Regions from separate parts of the Streptomyces sp. NPDC060194 genome, predicted to be linked through region 2. Evidence: predicted binding sites of a transcription regulator. Region 2 holds the regulator's gene; each other region holds the start of a gene.
The links. The regulator HrcA, encoded in region 2, represses chaperone genes, less so after heat shock. The targets are predictions, from matches to a motif close to TTNGCACTCNGNNNNNCNGAGTGCNAA.
Positions count from the first base shown of each region.

Region 1: the regulator HrcA is predicted to act here: its motif matches at 1,736-1,762, upstream of groES (co-chaperone GroES).
Region 3: the regulator HrcA is predicted to act here: its motif matches at 5,316-5,342, upstream of groL (chaperonin GroEL).

Region 1 is NZ_JBHWZH010000036.1:40,891-48,729, reverse strand. Features, by position in the region: gene groL (chaperonin GroEL) at 1-1,173, opposite strand, end outside; gene groES (co-chaperone GroES) at 1,285-1,593, opposite strand; gene ACFWEG_RS10950 (Uma2 family endonuclease) at 1,804-2,379, shown strand; gene ACFWEG_RS10945 (methyltransferase domain-containing protein) at 2,400-3,575, shown strand; gene ACFWEG_RS10940 (hypothetical protein) at 3,775-4,302, opposite strand; gene ACFWEG_RS10935 (hypothetical protein) at 4,361-4,618, opposite strand; gene tsaD (tRNA (adenosine(37)-N6)-threonylcarbamoyltransferase complex transferase subunit TsaD) at 4,615-5,721, opposite strand; gene rimI (ribosomal protein S18-alanine N-acetyltransferase) at 5,741-6,184, opposite strand; gene tsaB (tRNA (adenosine(37)-N6)-threonylcarbamoyltransferase complex dimerization subunit type 1 TsaB) at 6,214-6,867, opposite strand; gene ACFWEG_RS10915 (hypothetical protein) at 7,083-7,637, shown strand; gene ACFWEG_RS10910 (hypothetical protein) at 7,675-7,839, opposite strand, start outside.
Region 2 is NZ_JBHWZH010000025.1:18,482-26,320, reverse strand. Features, by position in the region: gene ACFWEG_RS08335 (nitronate monooxygenase) at 1-190, opposite strand, end outside; gene dnaJ (molecular chaperone DnaJ) at 446-1,579, opposite strand; gene hrcA (heat-inducible transcriptional repressor HrcA) at 1,580-2,596, opposite strand; gene ACFWEG_RS08320 (MBL fold metallo-hydrolase) at 2,735-3,487, shown strand; gene ACFWEG_RS08315 (DUF3097 domain-containing protein) at 3,512-4,324, shown strand; gene hemW (radical SAM family heme chaperone HemW) at 4,408-5,640, opposite strand; gene ACFWEG_RS08305 (SpoIIE family protein phosphatase) at 5,675-7,666, opposite strand; gene ACFWEG_RS08300 (AMP-dependent synthetase/ligase) at 7,713-7,839, opposite strand, start outside.
Region 3 is NZ_JBHWZH010000055.1:17,625-25,463, reverse strand. Features, by position in the region: gene ACFWEG_RS14770 (ATP-binding protein) at 1-143, opposite strand, end outside; gene ACFWEG_RS14765 (helix-turn-helix domain-containing protein) at 256-1,098, shown strand; gene ACFWEG_RS14760 (DUF397 domain-containing protein) at 1,076-1,351, shown strand; gene ACFWEG_RS14755 (hypothetical protein) at 1,790-2,728, shown strand; gene ACFWEG_RS14750 (AbrB/MazE/SpoVT family DNA-binding domain-containing protein) at 2,856-3,179, shown strand; gene ACFWEG_RS14745 (hypothetical protein) at 3,186-3,488, shown strand; gene groL (chaperonin GroEL) at 3,565-5,187, opposite strand; gene ACFWEG_RS14735 (cold-shock protein) at 5,511-5,714, opposite strand; gene ACFWEG_RS14730 (MoaD/ThiS family protein) at 6,243-6,518, opposite strand; gene thrC (threonine synthase) at 6,571-7,839, opposite strand, start outside.

The DNA.
Region 1 (7,839 bases), on a different contig from region 2:
CTCCTTGAGCTCGACCTCGGTCGCCGCGCCGACGCGGATGACGCACACGCCGCCGGCGAGCTTGGCCAGGCGCTCCTGGAGCTTCTCGCGGTCCCAGTCGGAGTCCGTGGACTCGATCTCGGCCTTGATCTGGTTGACGCGGCCGGTGACCTCGGAGGCGTCGCCGCCGCCGTCGACGATGGTGGTGTCGTCCTTGGTGACGGTCACGCGGCGGGCCGTGCCGAGCACGTCCAGACCGGCCTGGTCGAGCTTGAGGCCGACCTCCTCGGCGATGACGGTCGCACCGGTGAGGGTGGCGATGTCGCCGAGCATGGCCTTGCGGCGGTCGCCGAAGCCGGGGGCCTTGACGGCCACGGCGTTGAACGTGCCGCGGATCTTGTTCACGACGAGGGTGGAGAGCGCCTCGCCCTCGACGTCCTCGGCGATGATCAGCAGCGGCTTCGACGCGCCGGCCTGGATGACCTTCTCGAGCAGCGGGAGCAGGTCCTGGATCGAGGCGATCTTGCCCTGGTGGATCAGGATGTACGGGTCGTCGAGGACGGCCTCCATACGCTCCTGGTCGGAGACCATGTAGGGCGAGAGGTAGCCCTTGTCGAAGGCCATGCCCTCGGTGAAGTCCAGGTCGAGACCGAAGGTGTTCGACTCCTCGACGGTGATGACACCGTCCTTGCCGACCTTGTCCATCGCCTCGGCGATCAGCTCGCCGACCTGCGGGTCCTGCGCGGAGAGCGCGGCGACGGCGGCGATGTCCGACTTGTCGTCGATCGGGCGCGCGGTCTTGAGGAGTTCCTCGGAGACGGCGCGGACCGCGGCGTCGATGCCCTTCTTCAGGGAGGCCGGGGAGGCGCCCGCGGCGACGTTGCGCAGACCCTCGCGGACCAGCGCCTGGGCGAGCACGGTGGCGGTGGTCGTACCGTCGCCCGCGATGTCGTTGGTCTTGGTCGCCACCTCCTTCACCAGCTGAGCGCCGAGGTTCTCGTACGGGTCGTCGAGCTCGACCTCGCGGGCGATCGTCACACCGTCGTTGGTGATGGTGGGCGCGCCGAACTTCTTGTCGATGACGACGTTGCGGCCCTTGGGGCCGATCGTCACCTTGACCGTGTCGGCAAGCTTGTTGACGCCGCGCTCAAGGGCGCGACGGGCGTCCTCGTCGAACTTCAGGATCTTCGCCATGGAGCTTCAGTCAGTCCTCTCGGGGGAAAGACGAACCGCGCCCCTGCCGCCCGGCTTCGATGAGTAGCAGGGGCCAGGAGCGCGGATCACATGCAGAAAGTGCGAGGAGAATTACTTCTCGACGATCGCGAGCACGTCGCGGGCCGAGAGGACGAGGTACTCCTCGCCGCTGTACTTCACCTCGGTGCCGCCGTACTTGCTGTAGAGCACGACATCGCCGACGTTCACGTCGAGCGGGAGGCGCTCGCCGTTCTCGAAGCGGCCCGGGCCCACGGCCAGGACGACGCCCTCCTGGGGCTTCTCCTTGGCGGTGTCCGGGATGACCAGGCCAGAGGCGGTGGTCTGCTCGGCGTCGAGCGGCTGGACCACGATGCGGTCCTCGAGCGGCTTGATGGCAACCTTGGAGCTTGCGGTCACGATCCGGTCTCCCCCTTCGGAGATCTACGGGGTTTTACGTCATGGGGTGGCGACCAGGTGGGTCCGCCGTCGCGGGGGCCGAACCGTCCGGTCGCTGGTTGGCACTCTCCTGCGGTGAGTGCCAGGCCCGAGACTATGACCGCGATTAGCACTCGGTCAAGCGGAGTGCCAATCGCGTACCCGCGTGGGTGGCTCGGGACTACCCTGAGCGGCATGACCGCAGAACCGATCCCCGACTGGTTCTACCCTCCGCCCGGCGGCTGGACGGTGGACGACCTGTCCCGGCTTCCGGCCGACGCCCCGGCGTTCGAGCTCATCGACGGAGCGCTCATCATGATGTCGCCGCAGACCGACTTTCACAGCGTGGTAATGCGGCGGCTGGCCAACGCCATAGAGGATGTCGTTCCGGCAGACGAACCCCCACTGCGCGTCGTCACTGAGATGACCGTGCGGCTGGCGAAACGGCAGGGCCCCGAACCGGACGTGCTGATCGTGAATGCCCCCCGTCAGGGCTCACGAACGCAGTACCTGCCCTCCGAGGTCGTGCTCGCGGTCGAGATCGTCTCCGCCGAGTCCGAGGAACGCGACCGGCAGACCAAGCCGTTCAAGTACGCCCAGGCCGGCATCCGGCACTTCTGGCGGATCGAGAACGAGAAGGACAAGCCGGTGGTGCACACCTACGAGCTCGACGACACCACCGGCGCCTATGTCGCCACCGGCATCCACCGCGGCACGCTGGACATCGCGGCACCGTTCCCGATGACCATCGCGCTGGACACGCTCTACTGACCAAGGCCGACAATGGCCCGGTGAACGATCTCGACGCCTTCGCCGCCCTCCGCTCGCCCGCGGGTCTCGCGCTGCTCGACGGGCTGCGGGACCACGATCCGGCGCGGGAGCTGGCGACGGCGACGCGGCTGCGGCGGGAGCACCCCGCGGAGCTGGTGTCCGCGGCGCTGGGGCAGGCGCGGCTGCGGCAGCGGGCGGTGGCGAAGTTCGGGGCGGAGGACGCGTACCGGATGTTCTTCACGCCGAACGGGGTCGAGCAGTCGACCCGTGCGGCGGTCGCCGAGCACCGGGCCGCGCGGTTCGCCGCGCGGGGGGTGCGGAGCGTCGCCGACCTGTGCTGCGGGATCGGCGGGGACGCGATCCCGCTCGCCCGGGCCGGCATCGCGGTGCTCGCCGTCGACCGCGACCCGCTCACCGCGGAGGTGCTGCGCGCCAACGCGGACGCGCTCGGCCTCGCGGACCTGATCGAGGTCCGCTGCGCCGACGTCACCGAGGTCGACACCGCGCCCTACGACGCCGTCTTCGTCGACCCCGCGCGGCGCGGCGGGCGCGGCCGGATCTTCGACCCCGAGGCGTACTCGCCCCCGCTGTCCTGGGCGACCGCGGCCGCCCGCCGCGCACCCTTCGCCGCGCTGAAGGTCGCGCCCGGCATCCCGCACGACGCCGTCCCCGACGGCTTCGAGGCGGAGTGGATCTCCGACGGCGGCGACGTCAAGGAGGCGGTCCTGTGGCGGGGCGGCGAGCCGGGCCGCGTCCGCGCGACCCTGCTGCCGTCGGCCGCGACCCTGACCGGTCGCGGCCTGCCCGACCCGCCGGTGCGGTCCGTCGGCCGCTACCTCTACGAGCCGGACGGCGCCGTCATCCGCGCGCACCTCGTCGCCGAGGTCGCCGACGACCTAGCCGGCGGGCTCATCGACGAGACGATCGCGTACGTCACCGCGGACGAACTGCGCGAGACGCCGTACGCCACCGCGTACGAGATCACCGACGTCCTCCCCTTCGGCGTCAAGAAGCTCAAAGCGCTCCTCCGCGCACGCGAGGTCGGCGTCCTGACCGTCAAGAAGCGCGGCTCGGCCGTCGAGCCCGAGGAACTGCGCCGCAAGATGAAGCTCTCGGGCCCGAACGCGGCGACGGTCTTCCTGACCCGCGTCGCGGGCGCCCCGACCATGCTGATCGGCCACCCGGCGAAGGGCTGACCGGACCGGCCCCGTCAGCGCGGCGAGGACCTCCGCGGCCGGAGCGCGGCGACGGCGGGTCCGGAACGACGCCCGGTCCGGCCGCGCACACCGGCGAGCGGGCGGCAGAGGCGACGCGGGACCACAGGGGCGGGCCCGAGCTGGTGAGGCGGCGCCGCCGAGCCGGAGGCGGGGCCTCGCCCGGTACGGCCCCGCGCGCTCAGCGCTCGCGCGGTCGGCCGGGGGTGCCCGGGAGCGGGCGGAGGCTGGCCACGGCCTTGCGGCCCTCCTCGCGGAGCTTCTCCTCGCGTTCGCGCGCCTTGACCTTCTCGCGGGCGACGCGGCCGCCGTCGTGGGGGGCGCGGGCGGGGCGGGGGATGCCGGGGCGGGCGAAGCGCAGCAGGACCGGCCAGGCGAGGAGGAGGACGCCGGCCAGGACGAGCGCGAGCAGCCCGCCGCCGGAGGCCTTGCCCGAGGTGCCGAGCCAGAGCACCAGGCCGTACCCGGCCAGGATCAGGGCGGCCGGGATGGAGACGGCCGCCATGATCCAGCGCGACCGGGCCCGCAGACCGTCGTTGCGTTGCTCGTCGCCCTTGTAGCGCTTGACGGCGCCCTCGTTGCCGTACTTCCACTCCCGGCGCCACCAGATGAACCAGACGATGACGCCGTACGCGGCCGCGGCGGTCAGGGCGTTGAGCAGCAGGTCCTGCCAGACCACGCCGGTGAACTCCATCAACTTTCCGGCCACGGGCACGAGTTGAGCGTCCGAAGTCTCCATGCACATCGGATGACCGCCCCCGCCCCGTTCAGTCCTCCGCGGCCGCCTCGAAGCGCCACCGGTGCGGCGGGCGGGCCGTCAACTCGTCGGGTGGGGGCGGGAGTTCGGGCAGCGGTGCGTCGAACGCCGCGTCCCAGTGGGTGATGACGAGGACGCGGTCCGCAGGGGCGGTGTAGGTCTCGCGGCGGACCGGCGCGGGGGCGAGGACGCACGCGCGGGCCCAGGCGAGGAGTTCCGCGCCCCGGCCGGGCGCGGCCTTCGCCTCCCACATCAGGGCGACCGTCATGAGTAGAGGTTGTCCTTCGCGGTCTCGTGCACGTGGTCGTGGGAGTGGCCCCCGTGCGCACGGCCCGGCACGTGCGGGTCCGTCACCGGCAGCGAGGAGTCCGCCGACAGGTCCCACGCGGAGGCCGGCCGGTTCCGCGCGACCATCTCCGCGCCGAGCGCGGCGACCATCGCCCCGTTGTCGGTGCAGAGCCCCGGCCGCGGCACCCGCAGCCGGATGCCCGCCTTCTCGCACCGCTCCGCCGCCAGCGCCCGCAGCCGCGTGTTCGCCGCGACCCCGCCGCCGATCATCAGGTGGTCGACGCCCTCGTCCTTGCACGCGCGCACCGCCTTGCGGGTCAGCACGTCCACGACCGCCTCCTGGAAGGACGCCGCCACGTCCCGCACCGGCACCTCCTCCCCCGCGTTCCGCCTCGCCTCGATCCAGCGGGCGACGGACGTCTTCAGCCCGGAGAACGAGAAGTCGTACGCCGGGTCCTTCGAGCCGGTGAGCCCGCGCGGGAAGGCGATCGCGTCCGGGTCGCCCTCGCGCGCGTAGCGGTCGATGACCGGGCCGCCGGGGAATCCCAGGTTCAGGATCCGGGCGATCTTGTCGAACGCCTCGCCGGCCGCGTCGTCGATCGTCGCGCCGAGCGGGCGGACGTCGGTGGTGATGTCCGGGGCGAGCAGCAGCGAGGAGTGCCCGCCGGAGACGAGCAGCGCCATCGTCGGCTCGGGCAGCGGCCCGTGCTCCAGCTGGTCGACGCAGATGTGCGAGGCGAGGTGGTTGACCCCGTACAGCGGCTTGCCGAGCGCGTAGGCGTACGCCTTCGCCGCCGAGACGCCGACGAGCAGCGCGCCGGCGAGGCCGGGGCCGGCCGTCACGGCGATGCCGTCGAGGTCGGACGCGGCGACGCCCGCCTGCTTCAGCGCGCGCTCGACGGTGGGGACCATCGCCTCCAGGTGCGCGCGCGAGGCGATCTCGGGCACGACGCCGCCGAAGCGGGCGTGCGCGTCGACGCTGGAGGCGACCGCGTCGGCGAGCAGGGTCGTGCCGCGGACGACGCCGACGCCGGTCTCGTCGCAGGAGGTCTCGATGCCGAGGACGAGCGGTTCGTCAGCCATGGCCTGTCTTTCGTTCCCTTCAGAGCTTCCCGAGCCGCATGACGAGCGCGTCGACGTTGCCGGGCTGGTAGTAGCCGCGCCGGAAGCCGATCGGCTCGAATCCGAAGCGGTGGTAGAGCTTCTGCGCGCGGACGTTGTCGACGCGCACCTCCAGGAGCACCTCGGCGCAGTCGAACGCGGAGGCGTGTTCGAGGAGGTCGGTGAGGAGCCGGGCGCCGACGCCGCTGCCCCAGTGGTCCTCGGCGACGGCGATCGTCTGCACGTCCCCCTGGTCGCCCGCCGCGGCGAGGCCCGCGTAGCCGACGAGGCGGCCCCCGGCGTCCTCGGCGACCACGTACCTGCGGGTGGCGCCCTGCCCCCGGGAGTGGGTCAGCTCGGACCAGAACATCCCCTTGGACCAGGCGTCCTGCGGGAACAGCTCCTTCTCCAGGGCGAGCACGGCGCGGATGTCCCACCAGCGCATCTCGCGCAGGGTCGTGGCGTTCGGCGGGGTCACTTCGGGGTGACCACCTTGTAGTTCTTCGGCACCTGCGCGTCGGGGCGGCGCAGGTACAGCGGGCGCGGGTCGGGGAAGGCCTCGCCGGCCGCGAGCCGCTCGGCCGCCAGCGCCGCGAGCGCGGCGGCGGAGACGTGCTCGGGGGCGCGGGCGTCGGGGAAGGTGTCGGGGTAGAGCAGCGCGCCCGCGCCGACGGCGGGCAGCCCGGCGACCCGCTCGGCGATCTCCGCGGGCCGGTCGACGGCCGGCTCGCCCGTTCTGGTGCGCCGGTCCTCGTACCGCGCCCAGTAGACCTCCTTGCGGCGGGCGTCCGTCGCGACGACGAACGGTCCCTCCACCTCGGCGGCGTAGGCGAGCCCGTCGAGCGTGCACACGCCGTGCACGGGCACGCCGAGCACGGAGCCGAAGGACGCGGCGGTCACGAGCCCGACCCGCAGGCCGGTGTACGGGCCGGGGCCGGTGCCGACGACGACGCCGGTGACGGCCTCCAGCTTCAGGCCGGCGTCGGCGAGGACCCGGTCGACGGCCGGGAGGAGCAGTTCGCCGTGCCGGCGGGCGTCGACCTGGGACGTCTCGGCGACGACGCGCTCGCCGTCGTGGAGCGCGGCGGTGACGGCGGGCGTGGCGGTATCCAGAGCGAGCAGAAGCACGTCAACAGAGTAGGCGCTCCCGGCACGCGACGCGGAACGGAACGGCAAGGGCACCGTCCAGGAGGCCTCGGGGGGCAGGGCGGAGGGGCCGCCGGGGTCGCCGTCGAGCCGTCCGGCCTGCCCCGGTGGCGGGCGGGGGCGGTGCTGCTAACGTCAGCCGCGAAAGCGGAAGCGGCGCCGGAGCAGGTGCTTCGCAGGCGGAATGGGGAGCCAGGGTGGCAAGTCGCAGCTCGGGAATCGTGGCCGGGCTGACCGCCGCGGCCCTCGCGGTCGTCGGATTCCTCGGCTGGCAGGCCTCGGCGAACGTGCCGGCCGACCTGGGCAAGGAGCAGGGCGGCTCCTCGAAGGAGTCCACCGCCCCGAAGGCCCCCGGGAAGAAGACCGACCCGAAGGCGCTGCCCGCCGACTCCGGCACCGGGCAGCGGGTCGTCTACTCGCTCGGGCAGGACCGGGTCTGGCTCGTCACCGAGACCGGGGACGTCTCGCGCACCTTCGAGGTCACGCCCGGCACCGTCGACCCGGCGCTCGGCACCACCCCGGTGTCCTCCCGCTCGAAGTCGACGACCGGCTCGGACGGGGCCCGCATCGAGCACGTGGTCCGCTTCGGCGGCGGCTCGGAGACCCCGATCGGCTTCAGCGCCGCGGTCGACGGCTCGACCCCCGCGCCGGACCCGGACCGCGAGACCGGCGGCATCCGCGAGTCCCGCGCCGACGGCGAGGCGATGTGGCTCTTCGCCGGCATCGGCACCGACGTGGTCGTCGTCCCGTAGCGGCACGCCCCCGCCCGGCCCGCACGCGCCTCCGGCACTAGGCCGCGCCGCGCTCCAGGGGCTCCGCGGGGCCCGCGGTCCCCTCCCGCCCGTCCCGGCGCAGGGCCCGCGGTCGCGCGGCGCGCTCCTCGTCCTCCGCGGACGCGGACGGCTCGGGCGGGGTGGAGACGGTCGCGGCCGCCGCACAGGAGGCCAGCAGGTC
Region 2 (7,839 bases):
GCTGGCCGGTCAGCCCGCGGACCTGTTTGATCTCCTCGTACATCCCGTCCGCGGTCTTGTACCCCGCGGCGAGGAAGCCGAGCCCGCCGGCCTCGCTGACGGCGGCGGCGAGCTGCGGCCCCGACGCGCCGCCCGCCATCGGGGCCTGCACGATCGGATACGGGCAGAGATCGGTCAACACGGTCGGCATGACGGCATCGTGCCACGACTCGCCGAACCGTCCGAATCCCCCGGCACACGGGGCCCGTGCGTGACACGGCGAAGCCCGGACTCCCGCCGCGCGGACACGACCCGGCGGCGCCCGAGCCGTCGGCCGCACCGCGCCGCACGCGGCTCGTGCCCCCGCGGGAGAAGCCTGCGCCACGCGGCCGGTGCATCGCGGCCGCCCGCGCACGCGAAGGGGCGGGCCGAGGGCCGTGGCCCCCGACCCGCCCCGCGAAGCCTCTCAGCGGCCGTTGAACGCGTCCTTGAGACGCGAGAACAGCCCCTGCTGGCCCGGCTGGAACTGCCCCGTGGGGCGCTCCTCGCCGCGCAGCGCGGCGAGTTCGCGCAGCAGCCGCTCCTGCTCGGGGTCGAGCTTGGCGGGGGTGAGCACCTCGACGTGCACGATGAGGTCCCCGCGCCCGCCGCCGCGCAGGTGGGTGATGCCGCGCTGGTGCAGCGGGATCGACTGCCCCGACTGCGTGCCGGGCCGGATGTCGACCTCCTCGACGCCGTCGAGGGTCTGCAGCGGCACCTTGGTGCCGAGGGCCGCCGCGGTCATCGGCAGCGTGACCGTGCAGTGCAGGTCGTCGCCGCGCCGCTGGAACACCTCGTGCGGGGTCTCGTGGATCTCGACGTAGAGGTCGCCGGCGGGTCCGCCGCCGGGGCCCACCTCGCCCTCGCCGGCCAGCTGGATGCGGGTGCCGTTGTCGACGCCCGCGGGGATCTTGACCGTCAGGGTCCGCCGCGAGCGCACCCGGCCGTCGCCCGCGCACTCCGGGCAGGGGGTCGGCACGACCGTGCCGAAGCCCTGGCACTGCGGGCAGGGCCGCGAGGTCATGACCTGGCCCAGGAAGGACCGGGTGACCTGCGAGACCTCACCGCGGCCGCGGCACATGTCGCACGTCTGCGGGGACGTGCCGGGGGCAGCGCCCTCGCCGCTGCACGTGGTGCAGACGACGGCGGTGTCGACCTGGATGTCCTTCGTGGTCCCGAAGGCCGACTCGTCCAGGGTGACGTCGAGGCGGATCATGGCGTCCTGGCCCCGGCGGGTCCGCGAGCGCGGTCCGCGCTGCTGGGCCTGGCCGAAGAACGCGTCCATGATGTCGGAGAAGTTGCCGAAGCCGCCGGCCCCGAACCCGCCCGCGCCGCCGCCCTGCTGGGACAGCGGGTCGCCGCCGAGGTCGTAGACCTGCTTCTTCTGCGGGTCCGACAACACCTCGTACGCGGCGTTGATCTCCTTGAACCGGTCCTGCGTCTTCGGGTCCGGGTTCACGTCCGGGTGAAGCTCGCGGGCCAGCCTGCGGAAGGCCTTCTTGATCTCGTCCTGCGAGGCGTCGCGGCGCACGCCGAGTACGGCGTAGTAGTCCGTGGCCACTTACGACTCCGCCAGGATCTGTCCGACGTAACGTGCCACTGCGCGTACCGCTCCCATCGTTCCCGGGTAATCCATGCGTGTCGGTCCGACGACGCCGAGTTTCGCGACGGCCTCGTCGCCCGAACCGTAGCCGACCGCGACGACCGAGGTGGAGGTGAGTCCCTCGTGGGCGTTCTCGTGCCCGATGCGTACGGTCATGCCCGAATCCTTCGCCTCCCCGAGCAGCTTGAGGAGCACGACCTGCTCCTCCAGCGCTTCGAGGACGGGACGGATGGTGAGCGGGAAGTCGTGGCCGAAGCGGGTGAGATTGGCGGTGCCGCCGATCATCAGCCGCTCCTCGGTCTCCTCGACCAGGGTTTCGAGCAGCGTCGCGAGGACGGCCTGGACCGTGCCCCGGTCCTCCGTCTCGAACGACTCCGGCAGGTCCTGCACCAGCGGCGGCACGTCGGCGAACCGGCGCCCCACCACCCGGGCGTTGAGCCGGGCCCGCAGGTCCGCGAGCGCGTTCTCCCCGAACGGGGCGGGGCAGTCGACCATCCGCTGCTCGACCCGCCCGGTGTCGGTGATCAGCACGAGCATCAGCCGCGCCGGGGCCAGCCCGAGCAGCTCCACGTGCCGGACCGTCGACCGGGTCAGCGAGGGGTACTGCACGACGGCCACCTGCCGGGTCAGCTGCGCGAGCAGCCGCACCGTACGGCCGACCACGTCGTCGAGGTCGAGCGAGCCGTCCAGGAAGTTCTGGATGGCCCGCCGCTCGGGCGTGGACAGCGGCTTGACGCCGGCCAGCTTGTCGACGAAGAGCCGGTAGCCCTTGTCGGTGGGGATCCGCCCCGCACTGGTGTGCGGCTGGGCGATGTACCCCTCCTCCTCCAGGGCCGCCATGTCGTTGCGCACCGTGGCCGGCGAGACGCCGAGCCGGTGCCGCTCGGTCAGCGCCTTGGAGCCGACGGGCTCCTCGGTGCCGACGTAGTCCTGGACGATGGCGCGCAGCACTTCGAGCCTGCGTTCGTTGAGCATCCGCGCACCTCCAGCTGTGCTTCCCGTCGATCCGTCCCTGGCACTCACTCACTCCGAGTGCCAGCAATCTTCCGGCTCAGTGTACGGCCGGGCGGGGCGGCCGGAGCAACCCGCGTGGGCGTGACTACCCTCGCAGCCATGGCATCCGCACCGGACCACCACGACGGGGAGATCCTCGCCCCCGGCACCGCCCGCCGCCGGCTGCCCGGCTGGGACTGCACCGCCGGGCTCGTCGCCGGTCCGGACGCCGCGCTCCTGATCGACGCCGGCGCCACGCTCCGGCAGGGCGCGGAGCTGCGCGCCTGGGCCGGCGGTCTGCTCGCCCGCTGGTCGGCGGACGGCTTCCCCGTCCCCGACCGGGTGACACATCTCGCACTCACCCATCCCCACTTCGACCACGTCCTCGGCGCGCCCGCGTTCGCCGGCGTCACCGTCCTCGCCGCGGTCGGCTACGACACCCTGCCCGCGGACGAGGTCGTCTCCGACGCGGTGCGGCACGGTGTCGAGGCGGCCGCCGCGGCCGAGGCCGGGGACCTGTTCGTGCGGCCCGACCACCTGGTCTCCGGGGAGCGGACCGTCGAGCTCGGCGGGGGCCGGCAGGCGGTGCTCGCCAACGTCGGCCCCGGCCACACCGCGCACGACCTGGCGGTCCTGGTCCCCGGCGGGCCCGACGCCCCGGACGTCGTCTTCTGCGGCGACCTCGTCGAGGAGTCCGGGACGCCCCAGGCCGGCCCCGACGCGCTGCCCGCGCGCTGGCCGGCCGCGCTCGACCGGCTCCTCGCCCTCGGCGGCGGGGCCGCGCGCTACGTCCCCGGGCACGGCGCGGTCGTCGACGCCGGCTTCGTCCGCGCCCAGCGCGCCGCGCTCGCGCAGCGGTTCGGCGTGTCCTGACGTCCGGCGGACACAATGATCCGCATGACGCCGCGACACTACGACCCCGACCTCACCCCCGCCTGGAAGAAGCAGGCGCCCGCGCCCGAGGTCCCCGCCGAGCGGGACCTCGTCGTCGAGGAGGTCGCGACCGGCTTCTGCGGGGCGGTGATCGGCTGCGAGGCCGGCACGGTCACCCTGGAGGACCGCTTCGGCAAGCACCGGGTCTTCCCGCTCGACCCGCGCGGCTTCCTCATCGACGGCCGCACCGTCACCCTCGTCCGCCCCGCGGCCGGCCCCGCGCGGCCCACCCGCACCGCGTCCGGCTCCCTCGCCGTCCCCGGCGCCCGCGCGCGGGTCGCCCGGGCGGGGCGGATCTACGTCGAGGGCCGCCACGACGCGGAACTCGTCGAGCGGGTCTGGGGCGACGACCTGCGCGTCGAGGGCGTCGTCGTCGAGTACCTCGAGGGCGTCGACGACCTGCCCTCCGTCGTCGCCTCCTTCTCCCCCGGCCCCGACGCGCGTCTCGGCGTCCTCGTCGACCACCTCGTCACCGGCTCCAAGGAGTCCCGCCTCGCCGCACAGGTCACCCACCCCGACGTCCTCGTCCTCGGCCACCCCTACATCGACGTCTGGCAGGCCGTGAAGCCCTCCTCCCTCGGCATCCCCGCCTGGCCCGTCGTCCCCCGCGGCCAGGACTGGAAGACCGGCGTCTGCGCGGCGCTCGGCTGGCCCGCCGACACGGGCGCGGCCTGGCAGCACATCCTCTCCCGCGTCCACTCCTACAAGGACCTGGAACCCGAACTCCTCGGCCGCGTCGAGGAACTGATCGACTTCGTCACGGCCCCGGCCGAGTAGGTCCCCGCCGCGGCTTCGGCGCGAGCCGCCGAAGGATCTCGGCCCGGCCGGCGTTCGAGGCCGCGCGGGCGCGGCCCCGGAACCTAGTCCACCAGGTCGCGGACGACCGCGTCGGCGAGGAGGCGGCCCCGCAGCGTCAGGACCGCCCGCCCCGCGGCGAAGGGGGCAGGGTCCAGGAGCCCGTCCGTCAGAGCCCGCCGCGCCGCGGCAAGACCTGCCGGCCGCAGCAGGGCCAACTCGCAGCCCTCCCGCAGCCGCAGCTCAAGGAGGACGCGCTCGACCCGCCGGTCCTCCCCGGACAGCACCTCCCGCCCCGCCCCCGGCGACCGCCCCTCCGCCAGCGCCGCGGCGTACGCACCGGGGTGCTTGACGTTCCACCACCGCACGCCACCCACGTGGCTGTGCGCCCCGGGCCCGGCCCCCCACCAGTCCGCCCCCCGCCAGTACAGCTCGTTGTGCAGGCACCGCCCGGCGGCCGAGGTGGCCCAGTTGGACACCTCGTACCAGTCGAAGCCCGCCGCCGCGAGCACCTCGTCGGCGATCAGGTACCGGTCCGCGTGCTCGTCGTCGTCCGTCATGGGGACCTCCCCCCGCCGGATCCGTCGCGCGAGCTGCGTCCCCTCCTCGACGATCAGCGCGTACGCGGAGACGTGGTCGGGCCCCGCCCCGATCGCCGCGTCCAGCGACGCCCGCCAGTCGTCGTCGCTCTCCCCCGGCGTCCCGTAGATGAGGTCGAGGTTGACGTGGTCGAAGCCCGCCGCCCGCGCCTCCCCGACGCACGCCTCGGGCCGGCCGGGGGTGTGCGTCCGGTCGAGCACCTTCAGGACGTGCTGCCGCGCGCTCTGCATCCCGAAGGAGATCCGGTTGAACCCGCCCGCCCGCAGCTCCGCGAGGTACGCCGGGTCGACGGAGTCGGGGTTCGCCTCGGTGGTGACCTCCGCGTCCGGCGCCAGGCCGAACTCCTCCCGCACCGCCCCGAGCATCCGCACCAGGTCCCCCGCGGCGAGCAGCGTGGGCGTTCCCCCGCCGACGAAGACCGTCCGCACCGGCCGGGGGTCGTCGCCGAGCGCCTTCCGCGCGAGCCGGACCTCGTCGACCAGGGTGTCGGCGTAGTTGTCCCGCGAGGCGAGCACGCCTCCGGAGGAGCGCAGCTCGGTGGCCGTGTAGGTGTTGAAGTCGCAGTACCCGCAGCGCGTGGCGCAGTACGGGACGTGCAGGTAGAAGCCGAGCGGCCGGTCGGCCGCCCCGTCGAGGGCGGACGCGGGCAGCGCCCCGTCGTCGGGCACGGGCTCACCATCGGGCAGTACGGAAGGCATGCCCCCATTGTCCGCCACCCGCGCGGGCGCCCTCTCACCCGGCTCCGGGGACCGCCTGCAGCACGAGCAGCGCGAGGTCGTCGTCCGGCGGCGTGGCGTCGAAGCCGTGCACGAGCCGCCGGATCCGCTCGGCGACCAGCGGCGCGTCGAGCCCGGCGCAGCTGCGCAGCGCGAGCGCGAGCCCGTCGCCGTCGTCGAACTGCCGCTGCCCGGAGCGCCGCTCGGTGACTCCGTCGGTGACGCACAGGAGGGTGTCGCCGGGCGCGAGGTCGAACGTCTCGCTGCCGTACCCGGTGTCCTCGACCACGCCGAGCAGCATCTGCGGGGCGGCGACGGGCCGGACGGAGCCGGCCGGGTCGAGCAGCAGCGGCAGCGGGTGCCCGGCGCTGGCGAGCGTGCAGCGCGCCCCGCCGCCCTCGGCGGCCGGCCTCGGCACCAGCTCGCCGTACAGGAGCGACAGGAACCGGGGCTGCGCCCCCTCGGCCGGGAGGTGCGGGTCGGATCCGCCGGCGACGGCGGCCGCCCGCGCGGCGGCCTCGGCGTGCTCCAGGGCGTCGTCCAGGAGCAGCCGGTTGAGCCGGTCGAGGACGTCGGCGACCGGGTAGCCCTCCCGGGCGAGGAGCCGCAGCCAGGGCCGGGCGAGGCCGGTGACGACGGCCGCCTCGGGCCCGTTGCCGCAGACGTCGCCGAGCATGAAGCACCAGCGGCCGTCCCCCGCGGGGAAGACGTCGTAGAAGTCGCCGCCCGCGAGGCCCTCGCCGCGCGGCTCGTAGACCAGCGCGGTGCGGACGCCGGGGATCTCGGCGACGCCCTTGGGCAGCAGCCCGCGCTGGAGGACCCGGCTGATGGTGGCCTGGCGGGTGTAGCGGCGAGCGGCGGCGACCGAGAGCGCGGCCCGCCGGCCGAAGTCGGTGAGCAGGCCGACGACCTCGGCTGGGAAGTGCAGCAGCCCGCTGCGGCCGATCAGCAGCGTGCCGAGGTTCCGCCCGCCCGCGACGAGCGGGAAGGCGAGGGCCGCGCCGCCGAGGTCGGGCCCGTCGGGCAGGCAGGGGTAGGGCAGCGGGACGGCCCCGCCGGCCACGGCCCGGGGCACGCGCGGGGGCTCCTTCTCCAGGAGGGCGTGCAGGTCCTCGATCCGCCCCTCGTTGGAGTGCCAGACCCGCACCAGCCGTACCGCGTCGTCCTCCTCGCCCTTGCGGTGCCGGGCCTCGTCCTCGCGCAGCCACACCGCGCACCAGTCCGCGAGCCGCGGCACGAGCAGCTGGCAGACCAGCGCGGCCACCATCTCCTCGTCGAACTGGCCGGCGAGCAGGTCCGACGCCTCGGCGAGGAACGACAGCGCGCCGCGGCTGCCCCATTCCGGGTCCGGGCCGCGGCCGGAGCGCGTGGGCGAGGGGGCGAGGATCTCCGCCACCCGCAGCCCCCGCTGCAGCGGCACCTCCCCCAGGTACGACCCGGGCTCCGCGTCGGCGGGCAGCCGGGCCCAGATCGTCTTCGTCCGCGGCCGGTAGGTGATCCCCCAGGAGTCCGTCAGCCGTGCCACGATCCGCAGCCCCCGGCCGAACTCCGGCAGCCCGCCGCCCCGCTCGGCGACGCCCTTGCGCACGTCCCGCGCCGGGTGGTGGTCGGTGACCTCCAGGACGAGCCCCGCCCCGTCCTCCCCGGCCGCGCCCTCGAGCCGGCAGGCGACCTCCACCTGCGTCCGCGCGTGCACCACCGCGTTCGTCACCAGCTCGCTCGCCAGCAGCACCGCGTCGTCCGCCAGCCGCTCCGACACGCCCGCCGCCGCCGGCCCGCCCGCCGCCGCCCACCCCGCGAGCGCGGCCCGCACGAAGTTCCGGGCGGCCGCGGGCGCCAGTGAGTTCCCCGGCAGCGCGGTGTGCGCGGATCCGAGGCGTGGCGGGGGGATCGCACCCACGGTTTCGCTCCAGCGTCGACGTCTACGACAACGCCTCAGCGTGACAGAACGAGCCCGGACGCGTGCGGTGAGTGAGGGATCTGGCCCGCCGCGGGTGACCCGTGCCATGACGAGGGGCCCGCAACCCCGTTGCGGGCCCCTCGTCGTGCGACCCCTACGCCTCGCGGGAGCCCTCGTACATCTCGTCGATGAGGTGCTTGTACTCCCGCTCGACCACCGGCCGCTTCAGCTTCAGGCTCGGCGTCAGCTCACCGTGCTCGATGTCGAGATCCCGCGGCAGC
Region 3 (7,839 bases), on a different contig from region 2:
AGGACGGCGTCCTCGATGTCGCCCTCCCAGCGCCAGAGGGTCAGGCGCCGGCGCACGTAGAGGCGGGCGAGGCCTACGGAGGCGGGCCGCGGCGGGAACACCGCGGTCCACTCGCGGCGGTCGGTCTCGGGCCGGGTCGTCATCGGTACGCCTCCACACTGAGTGTCGCTGTTCGCCACTCAGCGTGGCCGCCCGAGGCCTACCCTCGACAGTGGCGCAGGCCCAACAACCGCGTTTGTTGCGAGGGAGCCGCACATGCCCCAGCACCCCCGGGACCCCGAGTCCTCCCCGCGCGCCCTGCTCGGCGCGGAGCTGCGCCACATGCGGGAGCAGGCGGGGTACAGCCAGGAGGCCTTGGGGGAGCTGCTGTTCGTCAGCGGCTCCTACGTCGGCCAGATGGAGGCGGGTACGCGGCGCATCCGCGCGGACATGGCGGCGCGGATCGACGAACTCCTGCTCACAGGGGGCCTGTTCAGCCGCAACTGCCGGGCGGCGAACGCGTCGAAGTACCCGGCGCACTTCGCTGAGGCGGCGGAAGCGGAGGCGGTGGCGACGGAGATCCGCGAGTACAACCCCTTGCTGATCCCCGGACTGCTCCAGACCTCGGCCTACGCAAGGGCCGTTTTTCGCGCCTACCGGCCGACTGCAAGTGAGCAGACCATCGATGATCTGGTAGCGGCTCGACTCGATCGCGCACAGCTTCTCGGCTCCCCAACAAAGCCGTTGTTGTGGCCGATTTTGGACGAGGCCGTGCTCCGCCGGTCAGTGGGTGGGCCTGCGGTGATGGCAGAGGCCCTTCGGCATGTCATCAGCCTGGCCTGCGAGAACCGGATCATCGTTCAGGTGATCGCGTTCTCCGCGGGCGCTCACGCCGCGAATAGCGGCTCGCTCAAGCTCATGTACTTCGACGATGCCCCACCGCTCGCATACCTGCAGGGTCAGGACACCGGCCTGCTGGAGGACGATCCGTCCACCGTCTCGCGACACCGCCTCACCTACGATCTGCTCGTGGCCAGCGCCCTGTCACCACAGGACTCCATGGACTTGATCAGCTCGACGGCGGAGGATTACGCGCATGAAGCAAGTGAGCATCCCTGACTACGATTTGACCGACGCCGTATGGAAGAAGTCTTCCTACAGCGGAGGTGACGGCGGCGACTGCGTCGAGGTCGCCACCTGGCGCAAGTCCAGCCACAGCAGCGGGGACGGCGGCAACTGCCTGGAGGTCTCCGACGACCTCGCCGCGGCCGGCATCGTCCCGGTACGGGACTCCAAGACCCCCCACGGCCCCCACCTCGCTTTCCGCACGGGACCGTGGACGACCTTCGTGACCGCACTCAAGACCACCTGAGCCCGACCGCCGGACCCGGGGCCGTAAGCCCGACCGCCCCGGGTTCACCGGCGCATCGATCGCGGGCCGCGCCCCGGTCGGACCGCCGCGCGCCTCCCCCACCCGCGTTCCGCCTCCGGCCCGGAGCTCAAGTCCCGGCGTGAGGAGGCGGATTCGCGTCCGGCAGGGGACAGGGAAACGCCTGGTCAGAGCGGAGGACCCCGCCCGGGGCTCAAGCCGCGGAGGCCGGGGGCCGCGAGCCGAGCGCTCCTTCCACGGCGGTACAGAAGGGGGACTACCCCCCTCCCCACCCCCACGGGTCGACTTTGCGGATGCGAGTTGCGACGGAGTGTCACCGCGCCCTAACGTGCCGTCAGGACAAGTGCAAACGGCCCCCGTCGGTGCTCACAACACCTCCGAGGGCCTCGCCACGCGATCGACAGCAAAGGAAACCGACCCATGGCTCCTGCCGATTCTAATGACGCCCCGCACCCCCTGGCCAAGCCCGGGTACGGCAAACAGGTCCCGTTCTCCGAACTCGACGCGGAACAGACGGACTTCCCCCACCTCTGGCCCCGCGACGCCGCCATCGCCGCGTACATCGACCGGCTCCCCGTCGGCGCGGACATCTCGGTGAAGACGCTGGCCAAGCAGCTCCCGTACGGGCAGTGCGCGCTCCGCACCTCCCTCAACCGCATCCAGCTCGCCGGCCACCTCCGCCGCGGCCGCACCTGCATCCGGGCCTTCGACGGCACCCACCGCTGGGTCACGCAGACCTGGTGGACCCCGCGCCCGCGGGACGAGTCCTGGTGGACGGCGTTCCACGGCGGCACGGCACACCTGCCTGCCCCGCACACCGCCGCGCCCGCCCCGTACGCCCCGTACGAGACCTTGGACGCAGCAGGGCCCGCGGACTCCCCCGCCCGCGCCCCGGCCGCACTCGCTCAGCCCCCCGTCGGCGTCCCCGTGCCCCGCCCGACCCGCTCCCGCGCCCACACCCTCCTCGCCGCGCTCGGCCGCGCGACACCCGCACTCTCCCTCTCCGACGCCGACTGCCGCGCCCTGGCCCCCCTCGCGGAGGAGTGGTTCGCCCGCGGCGCGACGGAGGACACCCTCCTCACCGCCCTCACGGCCGGCCTCCCCACCCCCGTCCGCCACCCCGCCGCGCTCCTGCGCACCCGCCTCACGACGAAGCTCCCCACCCCCGCACCACCACCACCCGCCCCCCTCGTCCTCATGGAATGCACCCTCTGCGCCGCCCCCGGCCGCCCCGCCTCCCTCCCCGACGGCTTCTGCCCCTCCTGCCACCCCGCCCGCCGCGCACCCGCACCGCCCTCACCACCGCCGGTCGACGCCCACGCCCACGCCGCCGCCATCCGCGCGGCTGTGCGGAAGTAGGAAATTCCAACTGTGCAAAATTTCGTCGCCGCTCGTATCCTGAGAGACGCGCACGTGTCGTCGAGACGCGCATGGGTCGCCGAGATGCGCGCTCGACGGCAGAGAAGCCACGCGGAAGGGGCTGGCCATGGCTTTGGACACCCGCATAAGGGCCCAGCTGCGAGAAAAGGGGCAGCTGACACTGCCAAGCGAGATCCGTCGCGCGCTCCACATCGAACCGGGCGACGACGTCGAGTTCGTCGTGCGCGAGGGTCAGGTCATCCTGCGCGGCCTGACCTCGGTCCCGGCCGATCAGGCATGGTTCTGGACCGAGGAGTGGCAGGCGGGCGAGCGTGAGGCGTCGGAGCAGATCGCGCGCGGCGAGGGCACGGTGCACGGCAGCGCCGAGGAGATGTTCGCCGCACTGGGCGTGCCCGACGCCGAGCCGGACCGCGCCCCGGAAGGTGACTGACCGCCTGTGCCCACTTTCGAGGTGACGCCGCGCTTCAGCAGGGACTTCGCCGACCTCGCACCTGCACAGCAACGACGCTTCCGCCGCGTCGTCACCGAGCACTTCGTGCCCGATCTGGAATCCGGGATCTTCCGGCCGGGGCTGCGCATCAAGGGCGTTCAGGCGGCCCCGGGTGTCTACGAACTGACCTGGGCCCCCGACGGCCGCGCGACCTGGGCCTACGGGGATCAGAAGATCGCCGGCATGCCGCACGTGATCTGGCGCCGCATCGGCACCCACAGCATCTTCACCCCACCGCCCGGCCCGTGACACGCCCGAGGGCGGCACCCCCTGTGACAGGGGTGCCGCCCTCGGTGTGGTGGAGCGGTGGAGCCTGAGCCGGGGCTCAGAAGTCCATGTCGCCGCCCGGCATGCCGCCCGGCGCGGCCGCGGCGGCCTTCTCCGGCTTGTCGGCGATGACGGCCTCGGTGGTGAGGAAGAGCGCGGCGATGGAGGCCGCGTTCTGCAGCGCGGAGCGCGTGACCTTCGCCGGGTCGATGATGCCCTCGGCGATCATGTCCACGTACTCGCCGGACGCGGCGTTGAGGCCGTGGCCGATCGGCAGGTTGCGGACCTTCTCGACGATGACGCCGCCCTCGAGACCGCCGTTGACGGCGATCTGCTTCAGCGGGGCCTCCAGGGCCAGCTTGACCGCGTTCGCGCCGGTCGCCTCGTCACCCGAGAGCTCCAGCTTCTCGAAGACCGCGGAGGCCTGCAGCAGGGCCACGCCGCCACCGGCGACGATGCCCTCCTCGACGGCCGCCTTCGCGTTGCGCACGGCGTCCTCGATGCGGTGCTTGCGCTCCTTGAGCTCGACCTCGGTCGCCGCGCCGGCCTTGATGACCGCCACGCCGCCCGCGAGCTTCGCCAGGCGCTCCTGGAGCTTCTCGCGGTCGTAGTCGGAGTCGCTGTTCTCGATCTCCGCGCGGATCTGGTTCACGCGGCCGGCGACCTGGTCGGACTCGCCCGAGCCGTCGACGATGGTGGTCTCGTCCTTGGTGATGACGACCTTGCGCGCCCTGCCGAGCAGGTCCAGGCCCGCGTTCTCGAGCTTGAGGCCGACCTCCTCGGAGATGACCGTGCCGCCGGTGAGGATGGCGATGTCGTTCAGCATGGCCTTGCGGCGGTCGCCGAAGCCCGGGGCCTTGACGGCGACGGACTTGAAGGTGCCGCGGATCTTGTTGACGACCAGCGTCGACAGGGCCTCGCCCTCGACGTCCTCGGCGATGATCAGCAGCGGCTTGCCCGACTGCATGACCTTCTCCAGCAGCGGGAGCAGGTCCTTCACGCTGGAGATCTTCGAGTTCACGATCAGGATGTACGGGTCGTCGAGGGACGACTCCATGCGCTCCATGTCCGTGGCGAAGTAGGCCGAGATGTAGCCCTTGTCGAAGCGCATGCCCTCGGTGAGCTCGAGCTCCAGACCGAAGGTCTGCGACTCCTCGACGGTGATGACGCCTTCCTTGCCGACCTTGTCCATCGCCTCGGCGATGAGCTCGCCGATCTGGGTGTCGGCGGCGGAGATGGAGGCCGTGGAGGCGATCTGCTCCTTGGTCTCGACGTCCTTCGCCTGCTCCAGGAGCGCGGCGGAGACGGCCTCGACGGCCTTCTCGATGCCCCGCTTCAGGGCCATCGGGTTGGCGCCGGCGGCGACGTTGCGCAGACCCTCGCGGACGAGCGCCTGGGCCAGGACGGTCGCGGTCGTCGTACCGTCACCGGCGACGTCGTCCGTCTTCTTGGCGACCTCCTTGACGAGCTCCGCGCCGATCTTCTCGTACGGGTCCTCGAGCTCGATCTCCTTGGCGATGGAGACACCGTCGTTGGTGATCGTGGGGGCGCCCCACTTCTTCTCAAGGACGACGTTGCGGCCCTTGGGGCCAAGGGTGACCTTGACGGCGTCGGCGAGCTGGTTCATCCCACGCTCGAGGCCGCGGCGGGCCTCCTCGTCGAACGCGATGATCTTGGCCATGTGAAGTGGTCCTCCCGGACAGGGGTGGCGTTCTTCCAGGACCGCGTCCGCGCCCGCGACGGACGGCCCGCCGGCCGTGTGGTTCCTTGCCCCACCCGGCCGCGGGCCTCACCGACCCGGTCCAAGTTCTGTCACTCTCACTCGGAGAGTGCTAAGCCCAATGATTAGCACTCGACCCCTGCGAGTGCAAGCGGGTACCACAGATCCCGACCCTCCGCACACCGGCCACCCGCGACGCACGCAGGGCCCGCACCCCTGGTGAGGGGGTACGGGCCCTGCGGCGTGAGTACGTGGCTGGTCGGTCGCGCCGGGATCGGGAGTGATCAGACGGCGAGCTTGACCATGTCGGCCTGCGGACCCTTCTGGCCCTGCGAGATCTCGAACTCCACCCGCTGACCCTCTTCAAGGGTGCGGTATCCGTCCATCTGTATCGCGCTGTAGTGGACGAAGACATCCGCACCACCGTCGACCGCGATGAAGCCGTAGCCCTTCTCCGCGTTGAACCACTTGACGGTGCCCTGGCTCATGACCAACTCCCCTGTTACTGGCCCGTGCACAGGCCCGCACTGCGCGGACCCGGGTCAGACCTTGCGCCGTGGCGCGTCGACCGCGGCTGAATGTATCTGCCCAACTGCCCTCTGCAACAGGGCAATCGGCCGGGGAATCCGGTCAGCGCCCCGACCACCGAATGCGGAGGAAAGGCGGCGAGTGGGGAGGAGTCGGTCCGGCCAAAAGACGCTTACGGGGTGAATGCGCCCCGTAATTTGTCTTTATCTTTTCGTGACGTCCGTGTGAACCGGAGCGATTCGCCCTCGACCCGGCGGGCTTCATATGCGCCTGGCACGGGACCGGAAGAGAGGGGCTCGGCAATCGTACCGCGCTCAACAATGCAGAATCGCCCCTTCCGCTTGTCCGCGGAAGAGGCGATCCGTATGCCGGAAGCGAATTCCGGCTCGGCGCGTCACGCGCGCCCGGGCGGCGACGCGACCGGGCGCGGTCGCGAGCTCGCGGCGTCACGTCCGCGCGGCGTCACGCGCGCGGGACCGCGGCCGCGGTCAGCCGCCGGCGACCGCCGGGATGATCGACACGCCCGCGCCGTCGGGCGTGGCCGTGTCCAGGCCCTGCTCGAAGCGGACGTCGTCGTCGTTGACGTAGACGTTCACGAACCGGCGCAGCCTGCCCTGGTCGTCCAGGACGCGGGCCGCGATGCCGGTGTGGTTCTTCTCCAGGTCGGCGATGACCTCCGCGAGGGTCGCCCCCTCGGCGGCGACCTCGGCCTCCCCGCCGGTGTACGTCCGCAGGATGGTCGGGATCCGGACCTTGACGCTCATGCTCGTTCTCCTCGCTGGATTGCTCGCTGGGATCGACCCGGGCGACAGGGTGTCAGTGGGCCAGGCCCGCGTCACGGAACGCGTCCAGGGACGGGCGGATGGTCGCGGACGGGCCGGTGGTCGGGGCCACCGCGTCCAGGGTCTTCAGGCCGTCGCCGGTGTTGAGGACGACCGTGGTGAGCGCGGGGTCGAGCAGCCCGTTCTCGATCAGCTTCCTCGTCACGCCGACGGTCACCCCGCCCGCGGTCTCCGCGAAGATGCCCTCGGTCCGCGCGAGCAGCTTGATCGCGTCCACACACTGCTCGTCGGTGACGTCCTCCACCGCGCCGCCGGTGCGCCGCGCGATGTCGAGCACGTACGGGCCGTCGGCCGGGTTGCCGATCGCGAGCGACTTGGCGATGGTGTCGGGCTTCTGCGGACGGACCACGTCGTGCCCGGCCTTGAAGGCCGCCGAGACCGGCGAGCAGCCCTCGGCCTGCGCGCCGAAGATCTTGTACGGCTTGTCCTCGACCAGACCGAGCCTGATCAGCTCCTGCAGGCCCTTGTCGATCTTCGTGAGCTGCGAGCCGGACGCGATCGGGATGACCAGCTGGTCGGGCAGCTCCCAGCCCAGCTGCTCGCAGATCTCGTACGCGAGCGTCTTCGAGCCCTCGCCGTAGTACGGGCGCAGGTTGACGTTGACGAAGCCCCAGCCCTCGCCGAGCGGGTCGCCGATGAGCTCGGAGCAGAAGCGGTTGACGTCGTCGTAGTTGCCCTCGATGCCGACCAGGTCGCCGCCGTAGACCGCGGCCATGACGACCTTGCCCTGCTCCAGGTCGTGCGGGATGAACACGCACGAGCGGAAGCCGGCCCGCGCGGCGGCGGCGCCGACCGCGCCGGCGAGGTTGCCGGTGGAGGAGCAGGACAGGGTGGTGAACCCGAACGCGCGCGCCGCCTCGACGGCGATCGCGACGACGCGGTCCTTGAAGGAGTGCGTCGGGTTGCCGGAGTCGTCCTTGACGTACAGGCCGCCGGTCACGCCCAGCTCGCGGGCGAGGTTGTCGGCCTTGACGAGCTTGGTGAAGCCGGGGTTCAGGCTGGGCTTGGTCGCCACGTCCGCGGGGACGGGCAGGAGGGGGGCGTAGCGCCAGATGTTCCGGGGGCCCTCGGCGATGAGCTTCTTCAGCTCCTCGGGGCTGCCGCTCGGCAGGTCGTAGGCGACTTCGAGCGGCCCGAAACAGAGCTCGCAGGCGAAGATCGGGCCGAGCGGGAAGCGCTCGCCGCACTCGCGGCACGACAGCGCGGCGGCGGGGCCGAGATCGACGGGGGTGGCGTTCCGAGC